DNA from 3 places in the Pseudomonas sp. GW823-FHT04A03 genome. Region 2 is predicted to be linked to each of the others. Evidence: riboswitches for the same ligand, from Rfam matches in the RefSeq annotation. Region 2 holds a riboswitch; each other region holds the start of a gene.
What was found. A riboswitch is a leader RNA that binds a small molecule or an ion and turns the genes downstream of it on or off. The one in region 2 is predicted to bind cobalamin.

Region 1 (3,271 bases), on a different contig from region 2:
TTTCCGCCACCAGCACGTCACCGTTGGGCAGCACATACAGCCAGCGCGGGTGATCGAGATTTTCGGCAAACGCCGCCACCTGCGTGCCTGCCGCTGCCGTCGGTTTGGCGCCGGCCGGCCAGCCGATGGCCGGGGCGATGTTCACCGTCGGGATCAGGGTCTTGTTCGGTTCGGGCAATCGGGGTGACGGGCCAGTGCCGTCGGAGACTTGCAGGCTGGAGGATTCACCACAGGCGGCGAGCCCTCCGGCGAGCACGATGACGAAAACGAGCTGGGGCTTGCGCATTGCTGATCTTCCCTATGAATGCATTCTTAATCATAGAGAAGCGCACAAGCCCGATGGTTCAACCCTCAGCCGCGGGCTTCCTTGAACAGCACGGCAATGCCGGGGTGATAGTTGCCGGCTTCGCTGCGCAATTTGCGATAGGCGTAGGGGAAATACCAGGCGACGGCGCAGGTGTGTTCCTTTTGCAGGTCGTCGACCATGTCCTGCAGTTCTTCCGGGCTGGCGCTGTGCTGGGCCTTTTGCGGGGCGACGAACAGGCAGCCGAGTTTCAGGTCGCTGGCGTAGCTGATGCGCTTGGCATCGCTGGTGATATCTACCAGGGCCTGCGTCAGATTCAGGCTGGTGACGCGTGGCCAGCGTTGGGTGGCCTGAATGAAGGCGCGATCCTCGGCGCCAGCGATAAACAGGTCGGCGCGAGCGTTGCGCTCGCCTTCTTCGTTTTGTTTGCGGGTGGCGGTGTCGCGCAGGGTGACCAGTTCGGCCATCCACGCAGCGGCCGACAGCAGGCCGAGGTTGGCTTTTTCGTCGTGCCAGTAAGGTGTGTCATTGTCGCCGCGCACGGCGTTGTAGCGGTCGATACAGTCAAACCAGCGTTCCAGCACCGGGCGCAGGAATTCCAGCCGCGGATTGCTGATGATCATGCCTTGCATGGTGCTCTCCCTTGTTATTGTGATGTGCTCTCTGCAGTCAAAAAGCATGGCTCTTTGATATCACTCATGACAGTGTGGCACAAGATTGGCGTCAGTTAATTGATCGGCGGCAGTTATTCGCCGCACAAGCCCCTCTTCAATTGACGCTCCACCCCCAACCCTCTAACCTTCGCGGCTTGTTTCAGGTGCTCTGTGGCGCATGTCGACAGAGTGAAACAGGGAAGCCGGTGAGGCGGGTCATCAAGCGATGAACCCTCACGAACCCGGCGCTGCCCCCGCAACGGTAAATGAGTAAAAGCTGCGTCTGATGCCACTGCGTAAAAGCGGGAAGGCGCGCAGCCAGGCGCAAGCCGCTCATGAGCCCGGAGACCGGCCTGATCCATCCAGCGGCATCACGGTGGGCGATGCCAGGCTTGTTGCCGTCTATTCTTGTGCCTGCCCGCCGTTATCCAGCCTCAACGGAGAGCTTCCCCATGACTGATTCCCCCGAACGCGACGAGCGCCACCTGGCGCGCATGCAGCGCAAAAAAGCCGTCATCGACGAACGCATCGCCAATTCGCCAGACGAATGCGGCCTGGTGCTGGTGCTGACCGGCAACGGCAAAGGCAAAAGCAGCTCGGCATTCGGCATGCTCGCCCGCGCCATGGGCCACGGCATGCAGTGCGGCGTGGTGCAGTTCATCAAGGGCCGCAACAGCACCGGCGAAGAGCTGTTCTTCCGCCGCTTCCCCGAGCAGGTACGTTTTCATGTGATGGGCGAGGGTTTCACCTGGGAAACTCAGGATCGTCAGCGCGACATCGCCGCCGCCGAAGCGGCCTGGGAAGTTTCCCGCGAGCTGCTGCGCGATCCGTCGATCGGTCTGGTGGTGCTCGATGAACTGAACATCGCCCTCAAGCACGGTTACCTCGATCTGGATCAGGTGCTCAGCGATCTGCAGGCGCGTCCACCGATGCAGCACGTGATCGTCACCGGTCGCGCCGCCAAGCCGGAAATGATCGAGATGGGCGACACCGTCACCGAAATGGGCATGATCAAGCACGCCTTCCAGGCCGGCATCAAAGCGCAGAAAGGCGTCGAACTTTGAATCAACCACGTCACTGCCCGGCGGTACTGATCGCCGCGCCGGCCTCCGGTCAGGGCAAGACCACCGTCACCGCCGCACTGGCCCGTCTGCATCGCAATCAGGGGCGCAAGGTCCGCGTATTCAAATGCGGCCCGGACTTTCTCGACCCGATGATCCTCGAGCGCGCCAGCGGTGCGCCGGTCTATCAACTGGACATGTGGATGGTCGGCGAGCAGGAAAGTCGTCGCCTGTTGTGGGAAGCCGCCGCCGAAGCCGATCTGATTCTGATCGAAGGCGTGATGGGCCTGTTCGACGGCACGCCATCGAGCGCCGACCTGGCCCGGCATTTCGGCGTGCCGGTGCTCGGCGTGATCGACGGCACGGCCATGGCGCAGACCTTCGGCGCACTGGCGCTGGGACTGGCGCGCTATCAGCCGGACTTGCCGTTTGCTGGCGTGCTGGCCAACCGCGTCGGCACCGTGCGCCATGCGCAATTGCTGGAAGGCAGCCTCACCGAAGGCCTGCGCTGGTACGGCGCGTTGTCCCGGGAAACTGGAATCGAACTGCCGAGCCGCCATCTCGGTCTGGTGCAGGCAAGCGAACTCAATGACCTCGACGTGCGCCTCGACGCCGCTGCCGAAGCGCTGGCCGGCACTTGCGAGGTAGCGCTGCCACCGGCCGTGGAATTCGCCGCGCCTGAAATCGTTGAGACCGAAAAACTGCTCGACGGCGTGCGAATTGCCGTCGCCCGCGACGAAGCCTTCGCCTTTACCTACGGTGCCAGTCTCGACTTGCTTCGGGCGATGGGCGCCGAGTTGAGTTTCTTCTCGCCGATCCGCGATACGCAATTGCCCGACGCCGACAGTTTGTACCTGCCCGGCGGCTATCCGGAATTGCACCACGTTGCCTTGTCGCAGAACGCCGACATGCTCAAAGCGATCCGCGCGCATCATGCGGCCGGCAAACCGCTGCTCGCCGAATGTGGCGGTATGCTGTACCTGCTCGACTCGTTGACCGATGTCGAAGGCACCCGCGCTGATTTGGTCGGCCTGTTGAGTGGCGATGCGGTGATGCAAAAGCGCCTCGCCGCACTGGCGCTGCAAGAGGTCGACCTGCCGGAAGGCCTGTTGCGCGGCCACACCTATCACCATTCCCTGACCACCACCGAACTGACGCCGATTGCCCGTGGCCACAGCCCCAACGGCGGTCGCGGCGCGGAAGCGGTGTATCGGGAAGGGCGGATGACCGCCTCGTACGTGCATTTCTATTTC
Region 2 (3,271 bases):
GGTAAATCGCCGTGCGCGGCAGCGTCTGTGGCTCGCCCCACACGTAATCCCGCGCCAGCCAGCGATTGGCCAGGCAACGGAAAAAGTCCAGCGCATTGCCCATTCCGCCCTGACGCAAAAACTGCCAGAGCCGGTCGCGGTCTTCCGCGCAGACGGTGCTCAGGTCGCTGAGCTCCGGGTCGGGCCGGTCATCGCCCGGCACCAGAATCACCTGCACGCCACGCTCGGACAACTCGACCAGCCGCTCGACGCCATAACGCCAATAAGCGATGCCGCCGTGCAACGAAATCAGAATGACCTTGGCGTGGCGCAACACTTCATCGACGTACAGGTCGACCGACGCATGGTTCTGCACTTGCATCGGGTTGGCCAGCCGCACGCTCGGGTAATCCTCGGGCAGTTGCTGCGCCGCTTCGGCGAGCAGCGCGAGGCTGGAATCGCCGCTGCACAGGATCACCAGCTCGGCGGGGGTTTGTCCAAGGTCGGCAATGTTGTCATCCGACACGAAACCGCCGGGCTGGGTCCTGAGCAGATGCATGGCTTAAACGCTGAGCGCAGCGCGCAGTTGCGCTTCGAGCTGGGCCGCGTCCAATTCCTGGCCGATCAACACCAGACGCGTCACACGTGTTTCATCGGCGCCCCACTGACGGTCGAAGTGCTTGTCAAAACGCGTGCCCACGCCCTGGATCAACAGACGCATCGGCTTGTTCGGGATCGCCGCGAAACCTTTGACTCGCAGGATGCCGTGCTGAACCACCAGTTGCGTCAGCGCGTCGAGCAGCAGGCTTTCGTCGGCTTGCGGCAGTTCGATGGAAATCGAATCGAAGGCGTCGTGATCGTGGTCGTCGTGATCGTCATCGCCTTCACCGTGGTGGTGATCGTGATGGCTGTGACGGCTGTCGATGTGCTCTTCGGAACCGGCACCGAGGCCGATCAGCACGTCCAGCGGCAGGCGGCCGTTGCTGGCTTCGATGATTTTTACCGCTGGCGGCAGTTCTTCAGCGACTTCCAGGCGAACGCGCGCGAGGTCTTCAGGGCTGGTCTGGTCGGCCTTGTTGAGGATGACGAGGTCGGCGCTGGCCAGTTGGTCGGCGAACAGTTCGTGCAGCGGCGATTCGTGGTCCAGGTTCGGATCGAGTTTGCGCTGGGCATCGACCTGATCCGGGAACGCAGCGAAAGTGCCAGCAGCCACGGCCGGGCTGTCGACCACGGTGATCACCGCGTCAACGGTGCAGGCGCTGCGGATTTCCGGCCACTGGAAGGCTTGCACCAGCGGCTTTGGCAGGGCCAGGCCCGAGGTTTCGATCAGGATGTGGTCGAGGTCGCCGCGACGGGCCACCAGTTCGCGCATCACCGGGAAGAATTCCTCCTGAACCGTGCAGCACAGGCAGCCGTTGGCCAGTTCGTAGACGCGGCCGGTGGCTTCTTCTTCGGTGCAGCCGATGGTGCATTGCTTGAGGATTTCACCGTCGATGCCCAGTTCGCCAAACTCGTTGACGATCACCGCGATGCGGCGGCCCTGGGCGTTGTCGAGCATGTGCCGCAGCAAGGTGGTTTTGCCCGAGCCGAGGAAGCCGGTGACGATGGTGACGGGGAGTTTGGCCAGTGTTTTCATCGGATGCCCTTTGGCAAGGTGGCGGGCATACGGGACGAGACCGGCAACGCGGGTGCGTGCCTGGAGAGTTCGCCACCGGATCACCCCGCCCGGTTGAAAGTGAGAATCTGTGACGAGGCAGGTCTCCTGGCTGACGGTGTTCGGGTCTTGGCCCGGTATTCGCTGCGCCTTCCCGCTGGCTCTGGATTGAGTTGGCAGTGGCGTGGCAGCGAACAGCACCGTTCACAGTTGCGGGGGCAGCCGCGGCTTGGACCGCGTTCCCTTCTTAGCTTCGGCGTGGGCCGAAGAACCTCGAAAGCGCAAGGCTACGCAGGGTGTGGGGATGGGTCAATGGTTGGTGGTTTTTGAGATTGGGGGCATATCCGTTGCTTCGGGTGCTGCCGCTGGCGGTTTCGCTCTTACAGCGAGTCCCTTTTTCAAACGCCAAAAAGGAACCAAAAGGCTTTTGCCCCGGCGTACGGCACTTCGCTTAGGCTCAGTGTTCCCTCGCTACGGTGTCCATCAGGGGGCATCGCCTACGGTTTGCTTCGCTGCACCTCCTCTCGATGTATGCGGCTTCGCCGCACGGCGCTGCGCGCCTACCCCCTGATGGACACCTCCGCTCGGCCTGCCGAAGGGGCTAAAGATCAAAAGCAGATCAAGAGCCAGAACCAGAGCCAGATCAAGAGCCCCGCTCCTCACCACTCAACACGATGAGCGTTAGCTCGAGTACCGCTTTTGATCGCAAGGCCCGTCGGCAGGCTGAGTGGAGGGATTGATCCGGGGGTGGGAGCGCAGCGACCGTGCGGCGCAGCCGCATGCATCGAGAGGAGGTGCAGCGAAGCAAACCGTAGGCGATGCCCCCGGATCAATCCCGGAGCGAAGGAACCCCGAGCCTCAGCGAGGGGCCGTACGTCAGGGTTAGAGACTTTTTGGTTACTTTTGGGGCGTTTGCCAAAAGTGACTCGCTGTAAGAGCGAAACCGCCAGCGGCAGCACCCGAAGCAACGGATCTGCACCCAATCCCAATCCCAATTGACTCAAATCCCCCCCGCATGGTCTCCTACACAACTTGTTACGGGTGCCCTTCACAGGGTGAAACGGGAAACCGGTGAATCATGTGCTTTACTCTAAAGCCATGTCAGTCCGGTGCTGCCCCCGCAACGGTAAGCGAGCGAAGCGTCAGATCCACTGTGCCCACAGGCATGGGAAGGTGACGCTTGCAGGTCGGCCAGACGCCAACCCCTCGTGAGCCCGGAGACCGGCCCGCAACACACAGTGCGCATCCTTGCGCCACTGAACATAACAAACCCGCGGTGGGCGGGCGCTGTTCGAACCTCTGCGTGCCCGGCCGCAGGGGTTTTCATGCGCTCAATTCACCCGCTGACACTCCAGAGGGAAGCGCCATGTCGATCATTAGCAGCACCGGCAGCAATTCGGACAAGATCTCCAGCACCACCACCCTGAGCCAACGCCTGACTGCCGCCGTCTGCGCGTCGATCCTCGGTGCGTGTCTCGTGTATTTCGCCGGTTTCTCGCATATCGAAGCGGTGCACAACGCCGCGCACGATACCCGCCACAGCGCCGCGTTCCCGTGCCATTGAGACCTGACGACATGATCAAGCGTATTGCGCAGACCGCAGGTTTCACCGGCCTTCTGGCCGCCCTGCTCCTGACC
Region 3 (3,271 bases), 640 kb from region 2:
CACCGAGTAATGGCCGTACTCGACCTGTTTCGAGCTGATGACATCGCGGATATAACGGATCGCACCGCCAGCGCCCCACATCCGGTCGACCGACTCGTAGCCGACGCGTGAACGGGCGAAGAAGCTCGGCACATCGTTGAGCGTGACGCCGGCGCGCGACTCGGTGAGGTTGCGGGTCATGTCGGCCTGCAAGCTCCATTGTTCGTTGAGCGCCAGTCTGGCGTCCGCCTCGAACCCGCGCATCTGCACCCGGCCCTGGCCGTTGACCCACTGGATGTCATCGAGGGTGATCAGGTCGTCGATCTTGCGTTTGAACAGCGTGACGCTGGTGCTGAACTCGCGGTCGAGCAGCAGGCCTTTGTAATCCAGACCGAGCTCGGCATTGCGGCTTTTCTCCGGTTTTAGATTACGGTTGCCCAACTCATCACCGGGCTCGTTGACGAACAACTGCTCGGCGTTCGGCAGTTTGTAGGCCGTGCCGTACTGCCCGCGCACGGACCAGTTTTCGTTGAGGTCATACAGCGAGGTGAGCATGCCGACCGTGGCACTGTCGCCACCGCCCATGGCTTCGTGACGGATGCCGATGCTCGGGTGCCAGTCGGGCAGGGCGTCGATCTGCGGGCGCAGTTGAGTATAGAGCGCGTGGGCTTCGGCCTTGTCGTTGTCGATGATCAGCACATCGTCCTGGCCCTTGAACCACTGGTTGTCCGTACCGAACACCAGCACATGCCCGCCGGGCAATTCAGCCTTGCCTTCGGCCTGCACGCCCCAATCGGTGAAGCCCCAGTAGTCGTTGTGATTGATGGTTTTTGTGCCGCCGTTGGCGGTGTTGTTGATGCGCGTGTAGCGGGTGTCCCAGTCGTTGACATGACCTTTGACGAAATAGCTCAGGCGCTCGTTGAGCGTCTGTTCGAAGGTCGCCGTGGCGATCTGCTGGATGCGGTCGTTGGTGGTCTTGTGGTTGTCCACCGGGCGGGCGAAATCGAGGTTGGCGTCGGCGTATTGGTAGAACAGCTCCAGGCGTTTGTCATCGCCGAAGGACTGAATCGCCTTGCCGCCGAAGGTCGTGACTTCATAGGCGCGTTTCTTCTCGGTGACGTTTTTCAGATCGCGATTGCGAAACGGCTGGTAGCCGTCCGAGACGTTATGGCTGACGTAGGCCAGCAAGCCCAGATCGCCGAAACCGTTGCTGAAAATATTCTCGACCCGCGCATCACCGGTGGTGCCGCCGAAGGTGTCGAGGCCCATGTTCACTTCGCCGGACGCTTTGCGGCTCTGCGGGCTGCGGGTGACGATGTTGATCACGCCCGATACCGCTTGGGTGCCGAACAACAGGCTCTGCCCACCCTTGAGCACTTCGATGCGTTCGATGGCGTTGGCCGGCAGCGTGTCCAGGTACAAACCGCCGTACAGGCGATTGTTCAGGCGCACGCCGTCGAGCAGGATCAGCGTGTCGTCGTTGCGCCCACCCAGCAGGGAATAAGTGCCGTAGTCGAACGGGCCGTTTTTCGGCGCGACGTACAGGCCGGGAATGAACATCTGCATCACCCGGCTGACATCGGCGCTGGGGCCGGCGCGTTCGATCTGCTCGCGGGTGACGATCTCGACCTTGCTGCCGAACTGCGCCATCTCGGCAACGGTGGTGGACTCCACGGACGGCGCGGAAACGATTTGCTGATGGAGTTCGAGCGGCGTGTCATCCGCCAGCAACAGGGGGCTGAACAGACAGCCGAACAACAGGGATGGAGCCGGAGTGTTGAAAGGTTTGATCATTGTCTTCTCGAAAGGATCTTCGCAGAAGAGCATGCAGGAGAAGGCATCGCGCACACGCCGACACCGGCCCATGCCCGCCCACCGCAGGATTTTGCCAAACAGACATCTCAGGCCGGTCTCCGGGCTCGCGCGTATGGACGCTTTCACCTTCCCATGGCCGTCTGGCCACAGTGGTGTGTCGAAAGCATCACGCGCCTACCGTTGCGGGGGCAGCACCGGACTTGCTCGAAAAAGAACGTACCGGTTTCCCGTTTCACCCCATGCACGGCGGCATGGGACACCTGAAACAGGGCGGCATCTGAACATTCGGATGACCGTTCGTCAACAAAGTGTTCCTGGGGCTGCTCAATTCAGTGCTTGGGAAATTTCCTACAAATCGCAGAGACGAATCCTTCGTTTCAAGTGATGTGGAATTGTCAGAATTTCCACCACAAGTCATTGGCAGAGTAGTCGGCGAGATGTACGCACCCAGCGTTCTGGTTTTAGAAGATCAATCGTTTCAGCGTGGCGCGTTGGTGAAGGCTCTCCAGCATCTGGGCGTCAGCGACATTTTGCAGGCGGGTGACAGCGAGCGGGCGATGGCGCAGATAAGCCGGGCAGGGGGCGTTGATATCGTGCTCTGTGACCTGAGCAACAGTGCAGTCAACTGTCTGGATTTTCTGACCCGGGCCGGGGAAAGCGGTATGGCGCGTGCGGTTGCACTGTGCAGCGAGCTGACGCCGGAACTGCGCCGTGCGGTTGAAGAGATGACCTGTCTTTCTGGGTTGCAAATGCTCGGTGTCATGAGCCGACCCACGCAGCTGTACAGGTTGCAGGAAATCCTCAGTCGCTACGCTCGCCGACGGCTGGCACCGGACGTCGAGCCCTCAGCTCATTCCAGGCTCCCGGGTGAGGACGATGTGCGGCGAGGGCTGGCCCAAGGAGAGTTCAAGGCCTGGTTTCAGCCCAAATTCGAGTTGAACACCTTTGCGGTGGCTGGTGCGGAGGCGTTGGTGCGTTGGCAGCACCCGGTCAGGGGCCTGCTGCTGCCTCGGGATTTTCTGGCGGCGGTGCTGGCCTACGATCTGGTCGACGAAATGCTCAAGCAACTGCTGGAGCAAGGGATGGATGTGCTCAACGCCTTGCGCCGATCCGGCCAGGGCCTGGAGCTGGCGTTCAATCTTCACGCTTCGCAACTGGCTCGCAATGACCTGATCGAGCACATCGAGCAGTTGTTGAAGCGTCACGATTTCCCGGGACGAACGTTGTTGTTCGAAGTGGCGGAAAACGGCTTGCTGGATGTTCCCCGAACGACCCGGGACAACCTGCTGCGTCTGCGCATGATGGGCTGCGGTCTGTCGATCGATGATTTCGGCATGGGTTTTTCTTCGCTGACGTTGCTCTGCCAGCTGCCGTTCAACCAGCTCAAGCTCGACGGCCAACTCGTGCGCTGCATCGATGATCCACGCACCCAGGCAATGGTTACCAGCACCGTGGCACTGGCCCGCGCGCTGAACAT

Region 1: another riboswitch for cobalamin. It lies ahead of cobO (cob(I)yrinic acid a,c-diamide adenosyltransferase); the one in region 2 lies ahead of cobW (cobalamin biosynthesis protein CobW).
Region 3: another riboswitch for cobalamin. It lies ahead of AC1Q9F_RS01200 (TonB-dependent receptor plug domain-containing protein); the one in region 2 lies ahead of cobW (cobalamin biosynthesis protein CobW).

What each region holds. Positions count from the first base shown of each region.
Region 1 is NZ_JBXAIV010000011.1:188,576-191,846, forward strand. It holds gene AC1Q9F_RS23785 (PQQ-dependent sugar dehydrogenase) at 1-286, opposite strand, end outside; gene AC1Q9F_RS23790 (hypothetical protein) at 352-936, opposite strand; cobalamin riboswitch at 1,103-1,328, shown strand; gene cobO (cob(I)yrinic acid a,c-diamide adenosyltransferase) at 1,410-2,021, shown strand; gene AC1Q9F_RS23800 (cobyrinic acid a,c-diamide synthase CobB) at 2,018-3,271, shown strand, end outside.
Region 2 is NZ_JBXAIV010000001.1:920,294-923,564, forward strand. It holds gene cobN (cobaltochelatase subunit CobN) at 1-538, opposite strand, end outside; gene cobW (cobalamin biosynthesis protein CobW) at 542-1,615, opposite strand; cobalamin riboswitch at 1,715-1,924, opposite strand; cobalamin riboswitch at 2,656-2,877, shown strand; gene AC1Q9F_RS03880 (CbtB domain-containing protein) at 3,000-3,197, shown strand; gene AC1Q9F_RS03885 (CbtA family protein) at 3,209-3,271, shown strand, end outside.
Region 3 is NZ_JBXAIV010000001.1:276,602-279,872, forward strand. It holds gene AC1Q9F_RS01200 (TonB-dependent receptor plug domain-containing protein) at 1-1,773, opposite strand, end outside; cobalamin riboswitch at 1,867-2,073, opposite strand; gene AC1Q9F_RS01205 (EAL domain-containing response regulator) at 2,103-3,271, shown strand, end outside.